One region of the Planococcus sp. NCCP-2050 genome, then DNA from elsewhere that is predicted to be linked to it. Evidence: a T-box and tRNA genes for the amino acid it is inferred to sense, from the RefSeq annotation. Region 1 holds a T-box; the other regions hold tRNA genes.

Evidence for each region. The T-box of region 1 lies ahead of argS (arginine--tRNA ligase). A T-box ahead of a tRNA ligase gene usually reads a tRNA of that ligase, here a tRNA-Arg.
Region 2: it has a tRNA-Arg gene. The T-box ahead of argS (arginine--tRNA ligase) is inferred to sense a tRNA for this amino acid. The anticodon was not compared.
Region 3: it has a tRNA-Arg gene. The T-box ahead of argS (arginine--tRNA ligase) is inferred to sense a tRNA for this amino acid. The anticodon was not compared.

The regions. Positions count from the first base shown of each region.
Region 1 covers NZ_BRCX01000001.1:595,469-599,726, reverse strand. Annotated here, with positions in the region: gene pyrE (orotate phosphoribosyltransferase) at 1-13, shown strand, start outside; gene NFU07_RS03065 (D-serine ammonia-lyase) at 161-1,483, shown strand; gene NFU07_RS03060 (hypothetical protein) at 1,517-1,795, shown strand; T-box leader at 1,860-2,065, shown strand; gene argS (arginine--tRNA ligase) at 2,115-3,800, shown strand; gene NFU07_RS03050 (VOC family protein) at 3,871-4,258, shown strand, end outside.
Region 2 covers NZ_BRCX01000003.1:174,645-178,902, reverse strand. Annotated here, with positions in the region: gene NFU07_RS12445 (TetR/AcrR family transcriptional regulator) at 1-5, opposite strand, end outside; gene NFU07_RS12440 (S-layer homology domain-containing protein) at 161-1,243, opposite strand; tRNA gene NFU07_RS12435 (tRNA-Arg) at 1,623-1,696, opposite strand; gene NFU07_RS12430 (XTP/dITP diphosphatase) at 1,835-2,440, opposite strand; gene rph (ribonuclease PH) at 2,437-3,186, opposite strand; gene racE (glutamate racemase) at 3,263-4,066, opposite strand; gene NFU07_RS12415 (MarR family winged helix-turn-helix transcriptional regulator) at 4,083-4,258, opposite strand, start outside.
Region 3 covers NZ_BRCX01000006.1:89,919-94,176, forward strand. Annotated here, with positions in the region: gene gap (type I glyceraldehyde-3-phosphate dehydrogenase) at 1-954, opposite strand, end outside; gene NFU07_RS15835 (sugar-binding transcriptional regulator) at 955-1,998, opposite strand; gene NFU07_RS15840 (glutaredoxin family protein) at 2,107-2,337, opposite strand; tRNA gene NFU07_RS15845 (tRNA-Arg) at 2,534-2,605, opposite strand; gene clpP (ATP-dependent Clp endopeptidase proteolytic subunit ClpP) at 2,779-3,378, shown strand; gene NFU07_RS15855 (HPr family phosphocarrier protein) at 3,430-3,687, opposite strand; gene whiA (DNA-binding protein WhiA) at 3,749-4,258, opposite strand, start outside.

The DNA of each region.
Region 1 (4,258 bases):
CACCTTAAAGTAAAAGCAGGAAATACTAAAAGCTGGCCCATGCGGCCGGCTTTTTTTAGGCAAAGGGCAAAACCGGCAAGTATTTGCGAGGAATTCTTGAAAGTCCATGATTTTTCAGCCGTTTTTTGTTATGGTCTAAACAATAAGGAGGGATGAAACCATGCCTTTTACCCCCAAGCAACTCAAAGAGTGGCAGCGGCGCTTTCCTGTATTGGACCAAGCGATGTCTTTGGAGCCGCTCTTCTGGCAAAATCCGAAACTAAAAAAAATGGAGGAGCTCCCTCCACTCGCTGTAACCAAGGAAAACATGGAGCAAGCTGCTCAACTATGGGTGCGGTTTGCACCATTTCTTGCAAAAGCTTTTCCTGAAACAGGAGATGGCATTATCGAATCGCCGCTCCGCGAAATAACTGAAATGAAAAATGCCTTAAATGGACGGAGTCCTGCACAAGTACAAGGCGCTTTATATTTGAAATGCGACAGTGAACTGCCGATCGCAGGATCGGTGAAAGCGCGCGGCGGCATTTTTGAAGTTTTGCAGCATGCAGAAAATTTAGCAATGGATGCGGGGCTTTTAGCTGAAAATGATTCGTATGAAAAATTCCTGAGTGACGCATTTACTCATTTTTTTAGCCGGTACTCGATCGGCGTGGGTTCAACAGGGAATTTGGGATTGAGCATCGGCATCATCGGGGCAAAGCTTGGGTTCCAGACTTCTGTGTATATGTCGGCAGATGCGAAGCCTTGGAAAAAAGAATTGCTTCGGCAAAAAGGCGCAATCGTCCATGAATTTTTAGGTGATTTTAGTGAAGCCATTACGGAAGGCCGGGAACAGACGCGAAAAAATCCCCATGCTTATTTTGTGGACGATGAAAAGTCAAAGCCTTTATTCCTCGGATACAGTGTTGCGGCTTTTCGGTTAAAAGATCAATTGGAACAAGCGAATGTACAAGTTGACGAAGAGCATCCTTTAATCGTCTATTTGCCTTGCGGCGTAGGCGGAGCACCAGGAGGCATCACGTTCGGCCTGAAACAGGTTTTTGGAGATGCGGTCCACTGCTTTTTCGTTGAACCGACGCATTCGCCGGCTGTTTTGATCGGCTTGGCCACCGGTGAAAAAGAAAAGGTCAGCGTTCAGGATTTCGGCATCGATAACCGGACGGAAGGGGATGGTTTAGCAGTAGGGCGCCCATCCAGTTTCGCTTCTTCCATTAGCGAGCATCTTGTCAGTGGCGTCTACACGATTGAAGATAATGATCTCTTCAAATGGCTGGCTCTTTTGGCTGACAGCGAAGAGATTTTCATCGAACCTTCAGCAGCTGCAGGATTAAAGGGACCAATGGAATTGGTGAAAACCGATTATTTGCAGAAGCACGGGATAGACGAATCGAAAGCTGTGCATATCGTCTGGGCAACAGGAGGCGCACTTGTGCCGGAAAATGAACGGATGGAATTTTATGAAAAAGGCAAAAAACTATTGTGAAAATGCTTTTAGAGAATGGAAAGGGGATTGGAAATGAACTTACTGATTATAGGAGTTGTGTTGGCAGCTATGCTTTTACTTTATTCATCCGTGAATGAACGGTTTAAGGCGATGGAAAAGCGAATGGCAGCAATGCAAAAAACCATCGATGCTTTACGCAAAGGCGAGCCTGTTGAAGATCCGAAATTCGATTCAGAACTTCGCGAGCTGTTGGCTCAAGGAAAAGACATCGAAGCCATTAAAATGGCGCGAGAGTCCCATGGTTTGTCTTTGTTGGATGCTAAAAACTACGTAGATTCTTTAAAGGCATAAATCAAAAAAATTCAAAATAGCTTTGACTCTTTTCCGGTTTTCGCTTAGAATAACAAAAATAACCAAAAATTCTGTGATGAAGAGAGTAGTTTTGAAGAAAGCTTTAGCGAGTCAGGGATGGTGGAAGCCTGATAGCCGAATTCAAAATGAAGCGCACTTCTGAGAAACTCCCTGAAATGAAAGTAGGGTGCAGTCGGAGGAATCCGTTATCTTTTTCAAGCTGGCCTGTTAGGGCAATCAGAGTGGTACCGCGGGAATCCCGTCTCTAAATATATTTAGAGGCGGGATTTTTCTATTGTTTTTAAAAAGGAGAGAGAAAATGAAAAATTTAGCAGAGTTTGCAGAGGCCATTGAAGAAAAAATCGAAGGGAAATTGAATTTAAACGAAATCCAGCAGCTAATCGAAAAGCCGAAATTCGAAGAGCAGGGCGATTTGGCATTTCCTTGTTTTGCTTTAGCAAAAATGATGAGAAAAGCACCTCCCAAAATCGCACAAGAGCTAGCACAGCGTATCAGCCATTCAGCCTTTGAAAAAATCGTAGCAGACGGTGCCTACATAAATGCGTTTTTCCACAAGAAAGTGGAAAGTAAAGCCGTGATCGAAGAAATTAAGATGAAAGGAAACGCCTACGGACAGCATGAGTTCGGCAAAAAGAAAAATATCGTCATCGATTTTTCATCCCCAAATATTGCGAAACCCTTTTCGATGGGGCATTTACGGTCAACCGTCATCGGGAATTCGCTGGCAAAAATTGCTGAAAAATGCGGTTATCAAACGGTGAAAATCAACCATCTGGGAGACTGGGGCACACAATTCGGCAAATTGATCGTGGCTTATAAGCATTGGGGCGACGAAGATGCTGTGCAAAAACAGCCCATCAAGGAATTATTGGGACTTTATGTGAAATTTCATCAGGAAGCAGAAAAGCATCCCACGTTAAACGATGAAGCAAGAAGCTGGTTTAAGAAATTAGAAGACGGCGACGATGAGGCAAACCAGCTCTGGATGTGGTTCAAAGACGAATCACTTCAGGAATTCAATAAGATTTATCAACTGCTTGGCGTTTCATTTGATTCATTGAACGGCGAAGCTTTTTACAACGATAAAATGCAGCATACCATTGCGCTATTGGCCGAAAAGAATTTATTGAGTGCTTCCGAAGGGGCTGAAGTGGTGGATTTGTCGGAAGAAGGCATGCCTCCGCTGTTAATCAGAAAATCAGACGGCGCCACATTATATGCCACGCGGGATTTGACAGCCGCATTATATCGCCAAGAGAATTATCAATTCGCTAAAGCCTTATATGTGGTGGGCCAAGAACAGACTTTGCATTTCAAACAAGTTTTTTACACCTTGAAAAAGATGGGCTTCTCCTTTGCAGAAGAAATGGAGCATATTCCGTTCGGCTTTATCTTGAAAAACGGCAAAAAGATGTCGACCAGAAAAGGCGGCCTCGTGCTTCTGGAAAAAGTTCTGCAAGAAGCCATTCAACTGGCTGAGCAAAATATTGAAGAGAAGAATCCCCAGCTGAAAGACAAGCAGCAAGTCGCTGAAATGGTTGGCGTCGGAGCGGTGATTTTCCATGATCTCCGCAACGAACGGATGACGAATGTGGAATTTTCGCTTCAAGATATGCTTCGTTTTGAAGGCGCAACAGGACCGTATGTCCAGTATACGCACGCACGCGCCTGTTCGATCCTGCGAAAAGCGGGAGGCCATCATGGAGAGGTTGAAGGCCTGGACGATCCGTTTAGCTGGCAAGTGGTGAAACGGCTGCTCGAATTCCCGGATATCATTGAAAAAAGCTTCCATTACAACGAACCTTCAGCAATCGCTAAATACTTGATTGAATTGGCTCAGGATTTCAATAAATATTATAGCCAAGTGAAAATTCTCCAAGAAGATGCGGAATTGAACAGCAGATTGGCTTTGGTTTCTTCAACAGCCATCGTGTTGAAAGAAGGGTTAAGGCTGCTTGGCATCGGTGCGCCTGAACAGATGTGAAAATAAAGGAATCGAATGGTTTTCGGCGAATAAAAGGAGTGAATTGATGAAATGGGAAAGGAGGGATAAAGTGGCCAGAAAAGCGAAAGAGATTTATGTCAATTTGCCGGTGACGGATTTGCAGAAATCAATCGACTTTTTTACTGCACTCGGTTTTGGCTTTAATGATGAAATGACCGATGAAAATGCGACGTGTATGATTGTTGGAGACCATATATATGTCATGTTATTGGTGGAACCGTTTTTTCAGAAATTCACGAAAAAGCAGTTAGCGGATTCTCAAGCTGCTACAGAAGTGATCGTAGCCATTTCTGCAGACAGCAAAGCGGAAGTGGATGAAATGGTTCAACTGGCAATTGAAGCAGGCGGCAAAGCTTCAAATGACAAGATGGACGATGAGTATATGTACGGCTGGAGTTTCCAGGATGTCGACGGCCATCTTTGGGAAGTGATGTGTA
Region 2 (4,258 bases), on a different contig from region 1:
GGCATTTTCTCACCTCTTTATACAGAATAACATATCCGGAAGAAAAACATGAACTCGAGTTCACGTTTTTCATATTTTTTTCGGAAAGGGATTCACATTATGGACAAATAAATAAAAAACCTTGCCGCTTTAAAAGCTGCAAGGTTTTAAAAATATTGTTTTATTCCCAAATTGAGAATTTGGCTGCAATACTGACTGAACCAGGCTGTTTTTCCGGGTAAAATTCTTGGACGATCCGATAAAACCCATCTTGCAGCGGCGCTTGATAGCGGGGTGAATCAACTTCCAGTGTTAATTCAAGTTTCTCGCCAGCTTCCAGCTCTTCCATGATCGTATAAAAATCGACGAATTTGCTGTAAGGAACTTCATACCATTTGTCTCCGACTTGCTTTTGCAGTGAATATTCCGGACGGTGAAGGTAATTCTGTTGTCCTGTATTTCCCATAATGATCTTTATCACTTTATCGGAATAGGTATCATACGACTGTTTATCTGCGGAAATCGAAAGGCCCTTCTCTTCTGCCGGATATTCCTGTTTGTCTTCTGCTCCAAGCGGCCCATCGTATTCATAAATCCGTTCAATCAATAAGGCCATTTGACCTCTTGTCAACGGTTCATCTGTGCCGAATCTGCCGGCCGTTTTCCCTTTAATGATTCCGGCCTCTGACAAGACATGCACAGCTTCTTTATAGCGGCCGGAAACATCTTTGAACACAAGCTTGCCGTCGAGTTCTTCGGTTGGCGGAAACACCTCTTTATGCGCGTTATGAAGCATGATTGCCGCTTCACCTCGCGTAATGTTCAAGTTCGGGCCGAATTTGGTTTTGCTTTTTCCATTTAGAATACCGTGGTGTTTTAAAATGGAAATTGTCTTTACTGCACGCTGTGGAAGGTCTGTAAAAGCTGCTTTGGGTACATCTGTATCTTCGACATACACGAAATTTCCGAGAATCATAGCTGCATCCACGCGCTTAATCGGTTCGTTTACCCCGAAATAGTCGTATGAGAATCCATGGGCAATGCCGCTAGTTGTCACAAACCAGACTGCATGAGCGTATATCGTACCATTCGCGTCTCGATAATTCGTGAATCCCTCTCCCGTCTCTAACGGCGGCAACGGTTCATATGTATCTTCTTGGCTTTCTTCCGGCAGATCCGTTTCAGCAAACACCGGATATACTGATGCCGGAAATAATGTTCCTGCAAGCATAATTGAAGCAAGGACTTGTAATGGCTTCTTCATGAGAGGTGCCTCCTCTATGTGTTTTATGTTAATTCGAGTATACAGGAAAACAAAAAACTATTTCCATTTTTTCATCTTTATGTTTTTTATAAAAGCTTCTCAATCTTTTGCACTTTCATCCGGAACAACGTAAGGAGACTGAAAATGAGACTCATGGGTGGCTCCAGCTATTTTCTAAATAAAGTCTTGGATCAACAGATTGAACAACAGGACTCTCTCTGAATTTCGGAGTCGTATATCGCTGGTCCTCACATACTGTGCCCCTCTCTATTACTATATGAATCATAATAGTATTTGGCTCAAATTCGTCCATTCAATAGAAAAAGCCGGAAGCGAATGGCTTCCGGCTTTTTCTTATGTATCATTTCGAATAAGTTAACGTCCCAGGAGCGATTCGAACGCCCGACCGACGCCTTAGAAGGGCGTTGCTCTATCCAGCTGAGCTACTGGGACATGGCTTTCTTCGTTTTCAAACTCAGCACCACTGAGTGGGCTGCGTTTTTCAACTGAAAGACAATTTTAATTATAGAAATGATTTCAAGAAAAGTCAATGCTATTTTAAAAAAACATTAAAATTTATTTCTTTTTATTTTATTGGCCGTTATCCAGCCATTTCGGCATTGCTTTCTCCAATTCGCGGAGTGCGTTGCCCCGGTGGGAAATCGCTGCTTTTTCTTCTGGCAGAAGCTCAGCCATTGCTTTCCCTTCACTTGGCACGAAGAAAATCGGATCGTATCCGAAACCATGGCCGCCTCTCCGTTCAGAAAGGATCATTCCTTCACACGATCCTGAATAGGTAACAGTTTCCTTATCAGGTGAGGCAATTGCGAGGACGCAGCGGAACCGTGCTGTACGTTGTTCTTCAGGCACGCCTTCCAATTTCGTTAATACTTTTTCAATATTGGCTTCATCGCTTTTCGCTTCACCGGCATAGCGTGCTGAATAGACCCCAGGCTCCCCGTTTAACGCATCAATTTCCAGGCCGCTGTCGTCTGCAATCACTGTAGTTTGAAGGGCTTCAGCCACCGCTTCCGCTTTAAGAATGGCATTTTCTTCGAACGTTACGCCTGTTTCTTCAACGTCCATGTCTTTTGCTACATCGCGAAGCGTTAACACCTCGTATCCAAGCGGTCCGAAAAGGGCTTCAAAATCCTTCGCTTTTCCTTTGTTTTGCGTCGCAATAATTACTTGTTTCATAAGTTTGAGTTCACCTCTTCTCCGATTTTTTGCGCTAAGCTTCCTAGTACCTCTTTTTGTTTTTCAATCAATTGCTGGATTCCGCTTTCACCAAGGTCAAGAAGTTCATTGAGTTGAGTCCGCGTAAACGTCGACTCTTCCCCAGTTCCCTGCAGTTCCACAAAATGGCCGGCTCCAGTCATTACAAGATTCATATCGACTTGTGCAGAAGAATCTTCTACATAATTCAAGTCCAAGATAGCTCCAAGTTCACTGTCGATGCCCACGCTAGTCGCTGCTAAAAAGTCAGTAACCGGAAATGCAGGAAGCTCCAATTTCCCAATAGCCATTACCATTGCCACAAACGCTCCAGTGATTGAAGCTGTACGTGTCCCGCCATCTGCTTGGATAACGTCGCAATCGATCCATAAAGTCCGTTCACCCAGCTTTTCCAAATCTACGACAGCACGCAAAGCACGGCCGATTAAACGCTGGATTTCCATCGTCCGTCCACTGATTTTCCCAGCAGAAGCTTCCCGGCGATTCCGGCTATTGGTGGCACGTGGCAACATGGAATACTCCGCCGTGATCCAGCCTTTTCCTTGGCCGCGCAAAAATGGCGGCACTTTGTCTTCAATGGTCGCTGTACAAATCACTTTTGTCTGGCCAACCGTAATCAATACAGATCCTTCCGGATGGATTAAATAATCCGCTTCCATCTGCACCGCACGCAGTTCATTTGTTGCTCTTTCATCAATTCTTGTCATGAGAATCCTCCTTGTATTTGCTCAAATAGCTTACCATATTTCCTTTACTACAGCCAAAAACCCGATAGCTCAGCCATCAGGTTTTTGGAAATCGGATAGAGTGGATCAACGGATGATCAATGCTTAGCCATTTTTCAATAATCGAAGTAAAGATCGGTGTGGAACCGGATGTATAAAAGTGATGGGTTGGCGGCTTTTGCCGGTCAGCGAGCTGTTTTTTGTATCTCAGGTGCCGCTCGACATCTTTTGCCGTTTCTTCAGCAGAAGACAATACTTTTACGCCGTCCCCGAAAACTTCCTCGATAAATCCTTGCAGCAACGGATAATGGGTACACCCCAAAATTGCCGTATCGAATTCTTCTTCTTCAATCTGGGAAAGGGTATCTTGCACCATTGTCCGTGCAAATTCCCCCTCATATTCATCACTCTCCACAAGCGGCACGAACCGTGGACATGCCAGTTGGACCACGTGGGCAGATGAAACCAGCGATTTGATCGCTTTTTCATAAGCGCCGCTTTTCACCGTCCCCAAGGTTCCAAGAACTGCGATGTTTTTGCTGTGTGATGTTTTAATCGCAGCTCTCGCACCAGGGAAAATTACCCCGATCACAGGAATCGGCAGTTTTTTCTGCAATGAATTCAACGCAGCAGCCGTCGCTGTATTGCAGGCGATCACCAGCATCTTAATTTTCTTTTTCATTAAGGCCTCAGCCATTTGCCATGTGAATTTACGGACTTCTTGGAGAGAACGGGGTCCATACGGGCATCTGGCATTGTCCCCTATGTAATAAATCTGTTCGTTCGGCAAAAGTTTGATGATCTCTTTTGCCACCGTCAGTCCGCCTACTCCTGAATCAATAACTCCGATTGGCGCATTCAAATTAGTTACCTCAATTCTATTTCATGTTTGTATGCAGTTTTTCAAGCAAGAACGAAAACTGCTCGACTTCATCGGCGCTGAAATCTTCAAGCACCGTCTCTAAATAATCTTGTCTCTTTTTAATTACTTCTTCAATGATCCGTTCGCCCTCTTTTAGTAATTTGATTCGAACGACACGGCGGTCTTGTTCTT
Region 3 (4,258 bases), on a different contig from region 1:
ATAGCCTGATTCGTTGTCATACCATGCAAGAACTTTTACCATGTTGCCGCCAAGTTCCATTGTAGATAATAGGTCGACAGTAGACGAAGCTGTTACTCCGTTGTAGTCGCGTGAAACTAGTGGAAGTTCGCTGTAGCTCAAGAAAGCATTTTCGTCTTTGTCGATTGCTTCTTTTAACGCGTTGTTTACGTCTTCTACTGTTACGTCTGTTTCCAACTCAGCCACTAAGTCGATCAATGAAACGTTTGGAGTTGGAACGCGGATTGCCATTCCGTCTAATTTGCCTTCAAGTTCTGGCAATACTTTTGTTACGGCTACTGCAGCGCCTGTAGTTGTCGGAATCATCGATTCTGCTGCAGAACGTGCACGGCGGTAGTCTTTATGCGGAGAATCCAACAAGATCTGGTCGTTTGTGTACGAGTGGATTGTTGTCATCATCGCTTTTTTGATGCCGAATTTGTCGTTCAAGATTTTAGAAATTCCAGCTAAGCCGTTTGTTGTACAAGAAGCGTTTGAAATCACATCGTCTTCCTGCGGGTTGTAGCTTTCATGGTTAACGCCCATTACAAGCGTCTTCATGTTTTTGCCTGGAGCTGAAACGATAACTTTTTTAGCGCCTGCTTGGATGTGTTTTTTCGCATCGTCAGCATTTGTAAAGAATCCAGTAGATTCAATGACGATATCGATGTTGTTTTCTGCCCATGGCAAGTTCGCTGGATCTTTTTCAGAGTAAACATGGATTTTCTTGCCGTTTACGATCAAGTCGTTGCCTTCAGATGAAATTTCTGCATCCAATGTGCCGTGGATTGAATCGTATTTAAGCAAGTGTGCCAACATTTTAGCATCTGTTAAATCGTTTACTGCAACAACTTCCACTTCTTCGTTTGCCAATGCTTGGCGGAATACAATACGTCCAATACGTCCAAATCCGTTAATCGCTAATTTTAAAGTCATTTAAAATTCCTCCTGTTTTGTAGTTAATTCGATTATTTTCCGTGCTGCACCTTCATCCGTTATAAGCACGGTTTGTCTCGGTGCAATGTTGAAATAAGAAAGAATCGCTTTCGCTTTTGATCGTCCTCCCGCAACAGCCAAGATGGCTCTCGCTTTTTGGACCTGTTCCATTTGGATTCCCGCAGTTCGGATGCGATAAACAACATTTCCTTCATTGTCGAAGTAATAGCCAAATGCTTCGCTGACCGCTCCGCCGCTTCGGATCATTTCCACTTCTTCCGGCGATGATTTGCGATGCAGCGCAATTTCCTCGGCATTGCCGATTCCATGCACTACGACGTCCGTCTCATCATACAACTCCATCATTTCTTTGATGACCGGTTCACGCATCATCATTTCATAAGCTTCTGCGCTGAGATGGTCCGGCAAGTAAAGCGTTTTGACCGCTCCGCCTGTCTTCTCCGCAAAAAGAGAAGCGATGGTATTTGCCTGATGAAGTACGTCTTCCCCAAGGCCGCCTCGTGCTGCAATGAATTGCAGCGAACGATCCCGCTTTTCGGAAGATATCTCTTTTGAGATTGCAGCCATCGTACTGCCGCCAGTCACTGCAATTTTTTTATGAAGTGGGAACTTCATTTCTAATAGCCTTGCGGCCTCTTTGCCGATTTTTGTTTTAACTGCTGGAATATCGTCGCTATCCTGGGGCAATATCAGTACTTGTGAAATCCCTAAAATTACTTTTAGCTGCTTTTCCATATTGGATAAGCCGGACATTTCACGCATGAATTCTTTTAATGCCTCCAGCACTTCCAATCCTTGCGGCGATATCGCCATACCGGCAGTTTTCGCTTCTATTAATTGCTGGCTTCGCAAAAGATCCGTTTCTTTCCGGATGTCGCGTTCTGTCATTCCCGCAAGTTCACTTAGCGTACGCCTGCCAATCGGCTCTTCCATCTGGATGGTTTGAAGAATTTGATAACGTTTTTTTAGGAGATCGGTCATTTCCGGCATCAGCTTTTTCTTCGCTTCCGTTAATGGATCCATTGATTCACTCCATTTCAAGCTGGACAATTTTCGTCCCACTCAATATTTTTCCGTCCCACTAGTTACATTCTACCGAACCCATTAAAAAAATGCAAATAAAAAGAAGCGTTAAAATTCTAACGCTTCCAATAGTTCAACGTAGCCGATTCTTCCGTAAATAAGGAGCTCGCCTTCTTTTTCAAGAACCGGAATCATCACCATATATTTTTCATGCAGCTGTTCGTCGCTTTCAATATCGACTTCCTGGTACTCTAGCGGAAAGTCTTCTTTGACAAGCTCCAACATCAATTTCGCTTCTTCGCATAGTTCACAATTTGGACGGGTGTATAAAGTAATCATCGCTTTCCCTCTTCTCATTTTAAATTCTCAAGTGAAGCTATTATACTATTCACCCATAATATAATTAAGTAACTTGTTTGGCGAACATCTTTATTGAGGCTCCTCGAAATTCTCTGCTGGACTAGCCCTTGCATTCATTCAGGAAATAGAAAAAGCCGCTCGTCCCACAATAATAAGTGGGACGAGCGGCAACGGATACCCTCGGAGGGAATCGAACCCCCATTTCAAGAACCGGAATCTTGCGTGTGATCCATTACACTACGAGGGCAAATGGTCGTTAACGACTTTTCTATTATAACCATAACAAAAAAACATTTCAAGTTGATTTTTGCAATTCGTTAGATTTGACCTTCATTGACCAAGATGTGTATGATATTAATACAGCTGAAATGAATTTTTCAGCATAGCTAGATACTATCTATTATGAGGAGGAACTATCTTATGAACTTAATTCCTACAGTAATTGAACAAACGAGCAGAGGCGAACGTGCATATGACATTTACTCTCGCCTTTTGAAAGACCGCGTCATCATGTTGGGAAGCGGAATCGATGATAACGTTGCAAACTCAATCGTCGCTCAACTTCTATTCCTTGAAGCGGAAGATCCAGAAAAAGATATTTCCATCTACATCAATAGCCCAGGCGGAAGCATCACTGCCGGTATGGCAATCTACGATGTTATGCAATTTATCAAACCGGATGTTCAAACAGTCTGCATCGGTATGGCGGCTTCAATGGGCGCTTTCTTGCTAGCAGCTGGAACAAAAGGCAAACGCTATGCGCTTCCGAACGCTGAAGTCATGATTCACCAGCCACTTGGCGGTGCTCAAGGACAAGCAACAGAAATTGAAATCGCTGCAAAACGCATCTTGCACCTTCGCGAAAAATTAAACCAAATTTTAGCTGAACGTACTGGACAGCCGCTCGAAGTGATTTCAAAAGATACGGACCGCGATAACTTCATGACTGCTGAACGCGCGCTTGAATACGGCCTCGTTGACCAAATCATCACGCGCAACAAAATGTTGGAAGAAAAATAAGCGTTAAACGAATAAAAGCTTGCAGCCGATACCGGCTGCAAGCTTTTTTCATTATCCTTCTTTTTCAATTAGACCTGCTAATGACTCCACTGCATTTTGCTCATCATTGCCATCAGCCGAAATTTTCACTGTTGTGCCTTTGCTGATTGCTAAACTCATGATGCCCATGATGCTTTTCGCATTTACTTTTTTATCATCTTTTTCAAGATACACATCTGAACTATAGCGATTTGCTTCCTGAACAAACAAAGCTGCTTGTCTTGCTTGCAAACCGGATTTCAATTGAACTTCCACTTGTTTTTCAACCATGCTGATCCTCCTCTAAAACTGACTAGACTCTTTAAAAAATTATATGAAAGAACGGACGGTGCTACCGGCCGATCATTTCTCCTTTTCTCAGCGATTCAGCAATTTCATCGATTTTGCGCAGACGATGATTAACGCCCGATTTACTGACATTTCCGGTCGATACCATTTCCCCTAGTTCTTTCAAGGTAACATCCTGGTATTCAACGCGCAAGCGCGCAATTTCCCGGAGCCGTTCAGGCAGCTGGTCGATGCCGATCATATTGTCGATAAAACGGATATTTTCAACTTGCCGCAATGCAGCATCAATGGTTTTGTTCAGATTGGCTGTTTCGCAGTTGACCAGGCGATTTACGCTGTTTCGCATATCACGGATGATCCGGACATCTTCGAATTTCAGCAAAGCTGAATGTGCGCCGGTCAGACTGAGGAAATCTGCAATCTTTTCAGCTTCTTTCAAATACGTGATGAAGCCTTTTTTTCGCTCAATGGTTTTGCTGTTCAAATGGAATTCGTTCATAAGCTCCACCAAGGAATCAGCATGGTCTTTATAAGACGAGTAGATTTCCAAATG